DNA from 2 places in the Streptomyces sp. NPDC059787 genome. Region 1 is predicted to be linked to the other one. Evidence: predicted binding sites of a transcription regulator. Region 1 holds the regulator's gene; the other holds the start of a gene.
The links. Region 1 encodes HrcA, which represses chaperone genes, less so after heat shock. Its sites were predicted from a motif close to TTNGCACTCNGNNNNNCNGAGTGCNAA; they were not measured.
Positions count from the first base shown of each region.

Region 2: a site for HrcA is predicted at 2,151-2,177, ahead of groES (co-chaperone GroES). Genes of this name have one in related genera too.

Region 1 is NZ_JBHWHX010000007.1:239,058-244,055, forward strand. Features, by position in the region: gene ACFV5H_RS09600 (nitronate monooxygenase) at 1-124, opposite strand, end outside; gene dnaJ (molecular chaperone DnaJ) at 340-1,476, opposite strand; gene hrcA (heat-inducible transcriptional repressor HrcA) at 1,476-2,492, opposite strand; gene ACFV5H_RS09615 (MBL fold metallo-hydrolase) at 2,663-3,397, shown strand; gene ACFV5H_RS09620 (DUF3097 domain-containing protein) at 3,432-4,232, shown strand; gene hemW (radical SAM family heme chaperone HemW) at 4,404-4,998, opposite strand, start outside.
Region 2 is NZ_JBHWHX010000001.1:319,879-324,876, reverse strand. Features, by position in the region: gene groL (chaperonin GroEL) at 1-1,546, opposite strand, end outside; gene groES (co-chaperone GroES) at 1,695-2,003, opposite strand; gene ACFV5H_RS01630 (polysaccharide deacetylase family protein) at 2,307-3,086, opposite strand; gene ACFV5H_RS01625 (polysaccharide deacetylase family protein) at 3,083-3,967, opposite strand; gene ACFV5H_RS01620 (methyltransferase domain-containing protein) at 4,103-4,998, shown strand, end outside.

The sequences.
Region 1 (4,998 bases):
CGGCCAGGAAACCGAGCCCGCCCGCCTCGGACACGGCCGCGGCGAGCTGCGGCACGGCGACACCGCCCGCCATGGGTGCCTGCACGATCGGGTGCGGGCAGATATCGGTCAGTACGGAGGACATGACGGCATGTTGTCACGTCCCCCGACCAACACCGAATCTGCCCTTCCCCTTGGCATAAGCCACTTTTCGACAGGACGGCGGAACGGGCCTCAACGCCCGTTGAAAGCGTCCTTCAACCGCGAGAACAGCCCTTGCCGCCCCGGCTGACCGTGCCCGCCCGGGGGACGACCCCCGGACCCCCGGCAGCAGACCACCACCCGCCCGGCACCAACCGGTCAGCGCCCGTTGAAAGCGTCCTTCAACCGCGAGAACAGCCCTTGCTGCCCCGGCTGGAACTGCCCCGTGGGCCGTTCCTCCCCCCGGAGCTTGGCCAGTTCGCGGAGCAGGCGTTCCTGTTCCGGGTCGAGCTTGGTCGGGGTCTGGACCTCGACGTGGACGATGAGGTCGCCCCGGCCGCCGCCGCGCAGGTGGGTGACGCCCCGGCCGTGGAGCGGGATCGACTGGCCGGACTGGGTGCCGGGCCGGATGTCGACCTCCTCCATGCCGTCCAGCGTCTCCAGCGGCACCTTGGTGCCGAGGGCCGCCGCGGTCATCGGGATGGTGACCGTGCAGTGCAGGTCGTCGCCGCGCCGCTGGAAGGTGGTGTGCGGGAGCTCGTGGATCTCCACGTACAGGTCACCGGCGGGACCGCCGCCGGGCCCGACCTCGCCCTCGCCGGCCAGCTGGATCCGGGTGCCGTTGTCGACACCGGCCGGGATCTTCACCGTGAGGGTGCGCCGGGAACGGATCCGGCCGTCGCCCGCGCACTCCGGGCACGGGGTGGGGACGACCGTGCCGAAGCCCTGGCACTGCGGGCAGGGGCGGGACGTCATGACCTGGCCCAGGAAGGACCGCGTGACCTGCGAGACCTCACCGCGACCGCGGCACATGTCACAGGTCTGGGCCGTGGTGCCCGGAGCCGCGCCCTCGCCGCTGCACGTCGTGCAGACGACGGCCGTGTCGACCTGGATGTCCTTGGTCGTGCCGAACGCGGCCTCGTCGAGCTCGACATCGATGCGGATCATCGCGTCCTGGCCCCGGCGGGTGCGCGAGCGCGGCCCGCGCTGCGACGCCGTACCGAAGAACGCGTCCATGATGTCGGAGAAGTTGCCGAAGCCACCGGCCCCGAAGCCGCCCGCGCCACCGCCGCCGGCCTGCGAGAGGGGGTCGCCGCCGAGGTCGTAGACCTGCTTCTTCTGCGGGTCCGACAACACCTCGTAGGCGGCGTTGATCTCCTTGAACCGCTCCTGCGTCTTGGGATCAGGATTGACGTCCGGATGCAGCTCGCGGGCGAGCCGCCGGAAGGCCTTCTTGATCTCCTCCTGCGACGCGTCGCGGCGCACGCCGAGTACGGCGTAGTAGTCCGTGGCCACTACGACTCCGCCAGGATCTGTCCGACGTACCGTGCCACTGCGCGTACCGCTCCCATCGTTCCCGGGTAGTCCATGCGGGTCGGTCCGACCACGCCGAGCTTGGCTACAGCCTCGCCGCCCGAACCGTAGCCCACCGACACGACGGACGTGGAGTTGAGTCCCTCATGGGCGTTCTCATGACCGATACGGACGGTCACGCCCGGATCCTTCGCCTCACCGAGCAGCTTGAGGAGCACGACCTGCTCCTCCAGCGCCTCCAGGACGGGCCGGATCACGAGAGGGAAGTCATGTCCGAAGCGGGTGAGATTGGCGGTGCCGCCGATCATCAGCCGCTCCTCGTTCTCCTCGACGAGCGTCTCCAGGAGGGTGGAGAGCACCGTCGAGACCGTACTGCGGTCGTCCGCCTCGAAGGCCTCGGGGAGGTCCTCGACCAGGCTCGGCACATCGCTGAACCGGCGGCCGGCGACCCGGCTGTTGAGCCGCGCCCGCAGATCCGCGAGCGACGACTCGCCGAACGGCGCCGGGCAGTCGACCATGCGCTGCTCGACCCGCCCGGTGTCCGTGATCAGCACCAGCATCAGCCGCGCGGGGGCGAGCGCCAGCAGTTCCACGTGCCGCACCGTGGAGCGGGTCAGCGACGGGTACTGCACGACGGCGACCTGCCGGGTGAGCTGCGCGAGCAGCCGTACGGTCCTGGCCACCACGTCGTCGAGGTCGACGGCGCCCTCGAGGAAGTTCTGGATGGCCCGCCGCTCGGGCGGGCTCATGGGCTTGACGCCGGCCAGCTTGTCGACGAACAGCCGGTAGCCCTTGTCGGTGGGGATGCGCCCGGCGCTGGTGTGCGGCTGGGCGATGAAGCCCTCGTCCTCCAGGGCCGCCATGTCGTTGCGCACGGTGGCCGGGGAGACGCCGAGGTTGTGCCGCTCGGTGAGGGCCTTGGAGCCGACGGGCTCCTCGGTGCCCACGTAGTCCTGGACGATGGCGCGCAGCACCTGGAGCCTGCGTTCACTGAGCATCGCGCACACCTCCAGAAGCCTTCCGCGCGGTACCTTCCCTGTTCGCCTGGCACTCTTCGCACGCGAGTGCCAGACTTCCCCGCCCAGTGTACGGCCGGGGGGTACGCACCGGGCAAGGCCGGTCCCCGCACCGTCGCGCCGGACGGCGTCGTCCCCGATAGCGTCCCGTCATGACCGTGACTTGGGAAGAGTCGGGATGGGAGCAAGTGGCCACCGGGGTGGGGCGGTGCCGGCTGCCGGGGTGGGACTGCACGGCGGGGCTCGTCGTGGGCGCGGAGGGCGTACTGCTCGTCGACGCGGGTTCCGGGCTGGGCGAGGGCGCGCGGTTGCGGGCCGAGGCGCAGGCGCTCACCGGTCGCCGTGTGACGCATCTCGCGCTCACCCACCCCCACTTCGACCACATTCTCGGGGCTGCGGTGTTCGCGGGCGCGGAGGTGTTCGGCGCGGTGGGCATGGACACGGTGCTGACGGGGCGCGGGCGTGAGGAGCTGCGCGCGGACGCGGTGCGGTGGGGGCTGGACGCGCGGGTGGCGGAGGAGGCCGTGGACGCGCTGGTCCCGCCGCGGCACGCGGTGTCCGGCGAGTGGACGCTCGACCTCGGCCCGGACGGCGGCCGGCAGGTGCTGCTGGCGAACGTGGGCCCCGGGCACACCGCCCACGACCTCGCGGTCCTCGTCCCCGGCGATCCGGAGGTGGTCTTCTGCGGCGACCTGGTCGAGGAGTCGGGCGAACCGCAGGCCGGCCCCGACGCCGTGCCGTCGCACTGGCCGGCCGCGCTGGACCGGCTCCTCGAACTGGGCGGCGAGGACGCGTTGTACGTCCCCGGTCACGGAGCGGTGGTGGACGCGGCGTTCGTACGGGCCCAGCGCGACGCCCTGGCGGCCCGTTTCGGCGTGTCGGACTGATCGCGGCGGGCGCGCTCCTCGTATCGTCATCAGAATGCGCCAGTACTCCGCCGATCTGACCCCTCCGTGGAAGAAACCGCAGCCGGTTCCCGAGGTCGCGGCCGAGCCCGGCCTGGTGGTGGAGGAGCCCGGCACCGGCTTCTGCGGCGCGGTGATCCGCTGCGAGGCGGGCACGGTGACGCTGGAGGACCGCTTCGGCAAGCACCGGGTGTTCCCGCTTGAGCCGCGGGGTTTCCTGCTGGAGGGCCGCGTGGTGACGCTGGTGCGCCCGGCCGCCGGTCCGGTACGGCCCACCCGTACGGCGTCCGGTTCCGTCGCCGTCCCCGGCGCACGGGCGCGGGTGGCCCGCGCGGGGCGTATCTACGTCGAGGGGCGGCACGACGCGGAGCTGGTGGAGAAGGTGTGGGGCGACGACCTGCGCATCGAGGGGGTGGTCGTGGAGTACCTGGAGGGTGTCGACGACCTGCCCTCGATCGTCGAGGGGTTCTCCCCCGGTCCGGACGCGCGGCTGGGCATCCTGGTGGACCACCTGGTCCCGGGCTCGAAGGAGTGGCGGATCGCCGAGGCGGTGACGAGTGAGCACGCGCTGGTGGTGGGTCACCCGTACATCGACGTCTGGGAGGCGGTGAAGCCGGCGTCGGTGGGCATCGAGGCGTGGCCGCGGGTGCCGCGCGGGCAGGACTGGAAGACGGGGGTGTGCGCGGCGCTGGGCTGGCGGGTGGCGAACACCGGGGAGGCGTGGCAGCGGATCCTCGGCTCGGTGCGGTCGTACAAGGACCTCGAGCCGCAGCTCCTGGGTCGCGTGGAGGAACTGATCGACTTCGTCACGGCATGAGTTTCCTCGCCCCCGCCGCCCCTTCCCGTCCCGGAACCGGGGCTCCGTCCCGGACCCCGCTCCTCAAACGCCGGAAAGGCTGAAATTCAGCCCCTCCCGCGTTTGAGGAGCGGGGTCCGGGGGCAGCGCCCCCGGGATGGGACGGGTAAGGGCGGCGGGGGCGAGGAAAGGTCAGTCGACCAGATCCCGCACCACCGCGTCGGCGAGCAGCCGCCCCCGCAGGGTGAGGGCCGCACGGCCCTCCTCGTACGGGCCACTCCGGAGCAGCCCGTCCGTCAGGGCCCGGCGAGCCGCCGCAAGCCCCTCCTCACGGAGGAGCGAGAGCGGAACCCCCTCCTCGAGCCGAAGCTCCAGCAGGATCCGCTCGACCCGCCGGTCCTCGTCCGACAGCAGCTCACGGCCCGCCCCCGGCGACCGCCCCTCCGCCAGCGCCGCCGCGTACGCGCCCGGGTGCTTGACGTTCCACCAGCGCACCCCGCCCACGTGCGAGTGGGCGCCGGGGCCCGCGCCCCACCAGTCGGCACCGCGCCAGTACAGCTCGTTGTGCAGACAGCGGCCGGCCTCCGACGTGGCCCAGTTCGACACCTCGTACCAGTCGAAGCCCGCCCCCGACAGCATCTCCTCGGCGATCAGGTAGCGGTCCGCGTGGACGTCGTCGTCCGTCATCGGGACCTCGCCCCGCCGGATGCGGCGGGCGAGCTGCGTGCCCTCCTCCACGATCAGCGCGTACGCCGAGACGTGGTCGGGACCGGCGCCGATCGCCGCG
Region 2 (4,998 bases), on a different contig from region 1:
TCAGGAGGAGGGAGGCGATGGAGGCGGCGTTCTCCAGGGCGGAGCGGGTCACCTTGACCGGGTCGATGACGCCGGCCTTGACCAGGTCGCCGTACTCGCCGGTGGCGGCGTTGTAGCCGCTGCCCTTCTCGAGCTCGGCGACCTTGGAGACGATGACGTAGCCCTCGAGGCCGGCGTTCTCGGCGATCCAGCGCAGCGGCTCGACGGCGGCCTTGCGGACCACGGAGACACCGGTGGCCTCGTCGCCGGTCTTGTCGAGGTTGCCCTCGAGGACCTTGACGGCGTGGACCAGCGCGGAGCCACCACCGGAGACGATGCCCTCCTCGACCGCGGCGCGGGTCGCGGAGATGGCGTCCTCCAGACGGTGCTTCTTCTCCTTCAGCTCCACCTCGGTGGCGGCGCCGACCTTGATGACGCACACGCCGCCGGCCAGCTTCGCGAGGCGCTCCTGGAGCTTCTCGCGGTCCCAGTCGGAGTCGGTGGTCTCGATCTCGGCCTTGATCTGGCCGACGCGACCGGTCACGTCCTCCTTGTTGCCGCCGCCGTCGACGATCGTGGTGTCGTCCTTGGTGACGGTGACGCGGCGGGCGGAGCCCAGCACGTCCAGGCCGACCTGGTCGAGCTTGAGGCCGACCTCCTCGGAGACGACCGTGGCGCCGGTGAGGACGGCCATGTCCTGCAACATCGCCTTGCGACGGTCGCCGAAGCCCGGGGCCTTGACGGCGACCGCGTTGAACGTGCCGCGGATCTTGTTGACGACCAGGGTCGACAGGGCCTCGCCCTCGACGTCCTCGGCGATGATCAGCAGCGGCTTGGAGGCGTTGGCCTGGATGACCTTCTCCAGCAGCGGCAGCAGCTCCGCGATGGAGGCGATCTTGCCCTGGGTGATCAGGATGTACGGGTCGTCGAGGACGGCCTCCATGCGCTCCTGGTCCGTCACGAAGTACGGCGACAGGTAGCCCTTGTCGAAGGCCATGCCCTCGGTGAAGTCCAGCTCCAGACCGAAGGTGTTGGACTCCTCGACGGTGATGACACCGTCCTTGCCGACCTTGTCCATCGCCTCGGCGATGAGCTCGCCGACCTGCTGGTCCTGGGCGGACAGCGCGGCGACGGCGGCGATGTCGGACTTCTCGTCGATCGGGCGGGCCGAGGCGAGCAGGTCCTCGGAGACCGCGGCGACGGCGGCGTCGATGCCCTTCTTCAGCAGCGCCGGGGAGGCGCCGGCGGCGACGTTCTTCAGGCCCTCGCGGACCAGCGCCTGGGCCAGCACGGTGGCGGTGGTGGTGCCGTCACCCGCGATGTCGTTGGTCTTGGTCGCCACCTCCTTCACCAGCTGCGCGCCGAGGTTCTCGTACGGGTCCTCGATCTCGACCTCGCGGGCGATCGTGACACCGTCGTTGGTGATGGTGGGGGCGCCGAACTTCTTGTCGATGACGACGTTGCGGCCCTTGGGGCCGATCGTCACCTTCACCGTGTCGGCAAGCTTGTTGACGCCGCGCTCGAGGGCGCGACGGGCGTCCTCGTCGAACTTCAGGATCTTCGCCATGGCAGCGGGAGCCCTCTCGGAAATCTGGGTGAAATCACTGCGCCCCGGGCGCCCGGTCCTTGTCGGATGCTGGGGCCAGGGGCGCAGTGGTTCGAGCAAAAGTGCTTGCTACGAGGTCGGGTGGTCCGGGGTGACCCCCGGATCTCCCTTACTTCTCGACGATCGCGAGGACGTCGCGGGCCGAGAGGACGAGGTACTCCTCGCCGTTGTACTTGACCTCGGTGCCGCCGTACTTGCTGTACAGAACGACGTCGCCGACCTTCACGTCGAGCTCGACGCGCTTGCCGTCCTCGATGCGGCCCGGACCGATGGCCAGGACGACGCCCTCCTGGGGCTTCTCCTTGGCGGTGTCCGGAATGACCAGGCCCGAAGCCGTGGTCTGCTCGGCGTCGAGCGGCTGGACCACGATGCGGTCCTCGAGCGGCTTGATGGCAACCTTGGAGCTGGCGGTCGTCACGATCCGACCTCCCCCTTCGGAGATCTCACGGGGTTAACTGTCTGAGGTGGCGACCAGGTGGATCCGTCGTCGCGGGTGCCGGACCTGCCCGTCGCGTGTGTTGGCACTCTCCAGGGGGGAGTGCCAGACCTGAGACTATGACTGCGGTTAGCACTCGGTCAAGCGGAGTGCCAATTGCCTGCGGCGCGTCGCGGGGATGGGTGCCTTTTCGGCACGGGGTCGTGCAGTCGGCGGTGTTGCGGTGACCGTCACCGGGGGCTGCCGCCCCCAGGCCCCCGCTTCGGCCCTGAACGGGCCTCGTCCTCAATCGCCGGACGGGCTGAGAGATGAGCGGCGCTCGCCAGGAACCGTCGGTGGGCTGATTCGGGCGGTGTAGTCCTCCAGCCTGCCCACCCTCAGGCCCCGCTCCTCCAACTCCCCCAGCAGCCGTGTCGTCCGTTCCGTCAGCGACAGTGTCGGGGCCTCGCCCGACGGTACGGCGATGATGTCGCCGGGGGTCAGGTGGTGGGGGCCGTCGGTGTAGGTGAGGTGGCCGTCGGGTTCCAGGGTGGCCCGCCACAGGACCACCGTCCGGATGCCGCAGTCGGCGGCGGCTCGCAGGGTGGTGGTGTCGTACGTGCCGTAGGGCGGGCGGAAGAGGCGGGGGCGGACGCCGAAGCGGGACGTGAGTTTGTGCTGCTGGCCGCAGATCTCGGCGCGCTGGCCGGCGTACGGCAGACCGCGCAGGGCCGGATGGTCGAGGGTGTGGTTCTGCAGGCTCGCGCCGACCGCGCGCAGGCGGGCGAAGTGCGCGTACCCGGGGCCGGCCACCGTGTCCGTGAGGAACAGGCTGACGGGGAGCCGGTGCTCGCGCACCAGGTCGATGAAGCGGGGGTCGCGTTCGGCACCGTCGTCGTAGGTGAGGAAGACGACCCTGTCGCGGGTGGGGACGTGGTCGACGACGGGCGGGAGCGCACCGGCCTCCGGCGCCGGGCCGGCTCCGGGGGACCGGCGGCCCGTACCGTCCTCCGCTCTCTCCCCCGTACCGCATCCGGCGATCACGGCCAGCAGGGCGACGGTGCCCGCCAGGAGACGGACCCTCACAGGTAGTCCTCCAGGCGGGCCACCGCGTACCCCTCCGCCGTGGCCTTGTCCAGGAAGCGGCGGATCATGTCCGGCATCGTGCCCTTCCAGTCCTTACGGCCCCGGAAGTGGGTGAGGACGATGTCGCCGGGGTGCAGGTCGCGGTCCCACTCGCGGTACTCCCAGTGGTCGACGAAGACCTCCTCGTTCCAGAGGGGGACGTGGGTGATCCCGCAGGCCTTCGCGGCGCGCAGGGTGGCCTTGTCGTAGTTGCCGTAGGGCGGGCGGAAGAGGACGGGGCGCTCGCCGTAGCGCTCCTCGACGACCTTCTGCATGCCGCAGATCTCGCGCTTCTGGCGGGCGTAGGACAGGGCCGGCAGGTAGGGGTGGTGGAGGGTGTGGTTGTGCAGGGCGACTCCCCGGTCCCGCATCTCCTTGAAGTAGCCGTAGTCCTCCTTGACGAGGTAGTCGCTGAGGAAGGCGCTGTACGGGATCCTCAGTTCGCTCATCATCCGCAGGAACGCCGGGTCCTTCTCGGCGCCGTCGTCGATGGTGAGGAAGAGGATCCTCTCGTCGGTGGGGACGGTGGTGAAGACCGGGGGGAGTTCCAGGCGGCGGTGGCCGTCGACCTCGAAGCCGTCGCGGGTGGTGATCCTCGGTTTCCTCGCCGGGGGCGGCGGGGCGGTCAGGGGCACCTTCTTCAGTCCCCAGCGTTTCGCGGCGGCGACCTTCGCGGTGTGCGCCGCGCGCAGTCGGGTGGCGTAGGCGTCGAGCGCGCGGGCCGGGGGTGCCTTCAGGGGCTGCTGGCCGCCCGCCGGTTCGACCCGGGCGTCACCGTCGCCGCCCGGTCCGCAGCCCGAGGCGATGGAGGCGAGAGCGAGTACCGCGAGGCCGATCCGCACACCACCGAACGGCCACCTTTTATCGTTTTGTCCTACTGCTCGCATGGTGCCGGATCCTCGCAGTCCGCCACCGGGAACCCGGCCCGACACCGCGGCCGGAGGCATACGGTCCACCGACTGGCCCACAATGACCCGGTGAACGACCTCGCTCCCCTCCTCACCCCCGAAGGCCGCGCCCTCCTCGACGAGGTGCGCGACACCGATCCGGCGCACGAACTCGCCGTCGCGACCCGGCTGCGCCGCGAGCACCCCGCCGAGCTGGTGTCGGCGGCGCTGGGCCAGGCGCGGCTGCGGCAGCGCGCGGTGGCCAAGTTCGGGGCGGAGGACGCGCGGCGGATGTTCTTCACGCCCGACGGGGTGGAGCAGTCGACGCGGGCGAGTGTGGCGGCGTACCGGGCCGAGTGCCTCCGGGCGCTCGGGGTGCGGTCCGTCGCCGACCTGTGCTGTGGGATCGGCGGCGACGCGATCGCGTTCGCCCGTGCCGGGATCCGGGTGCTGGCCGTCGACCGGTCCCCGCTGACCTGCGAGGCGGCCCGCGCCAACGCCGACGCGCTCGGTCTCGCCGGCCTGATCGAGGTGCGCGAGGCCGACGTGACGGAGGTGGACACGGCCGGGTACGACGCCGTGTTCGTCGACCCGGCCCGGCGTTCCTCCAGACGCGGCCGGATCTTCGACCCGGAGGCCTACTCCCCTCCCCTGTCCTGGGCCGTGTCCGCCGCGCTCGGGGCACCGCTCGGCCTGCTGAAGATCGCGCCCGGCGTTCCGCACGAGGCGATCCCCCCGGAGGCGACGGCCGAGTGGGTCTCGGACGGCGGGGACGTCAAGGAGGCCATGCTGTGGTTCGGCCCGGACGTGACGCCGGGGGCGCGGCGGGCGACACTGCTGCCCGCCGTCGCCGGCATCTACGTGACACCCGGGACCATGCTCCCGGACCCCGGGGTCCGGCCGGTCGGGCGGTACCTGTACGAGCCGGACGGCGCCGTCATCCGCGCCCACCTGGTCGCCGAGGTGGCCGAGGAGGTGGAGGGCGG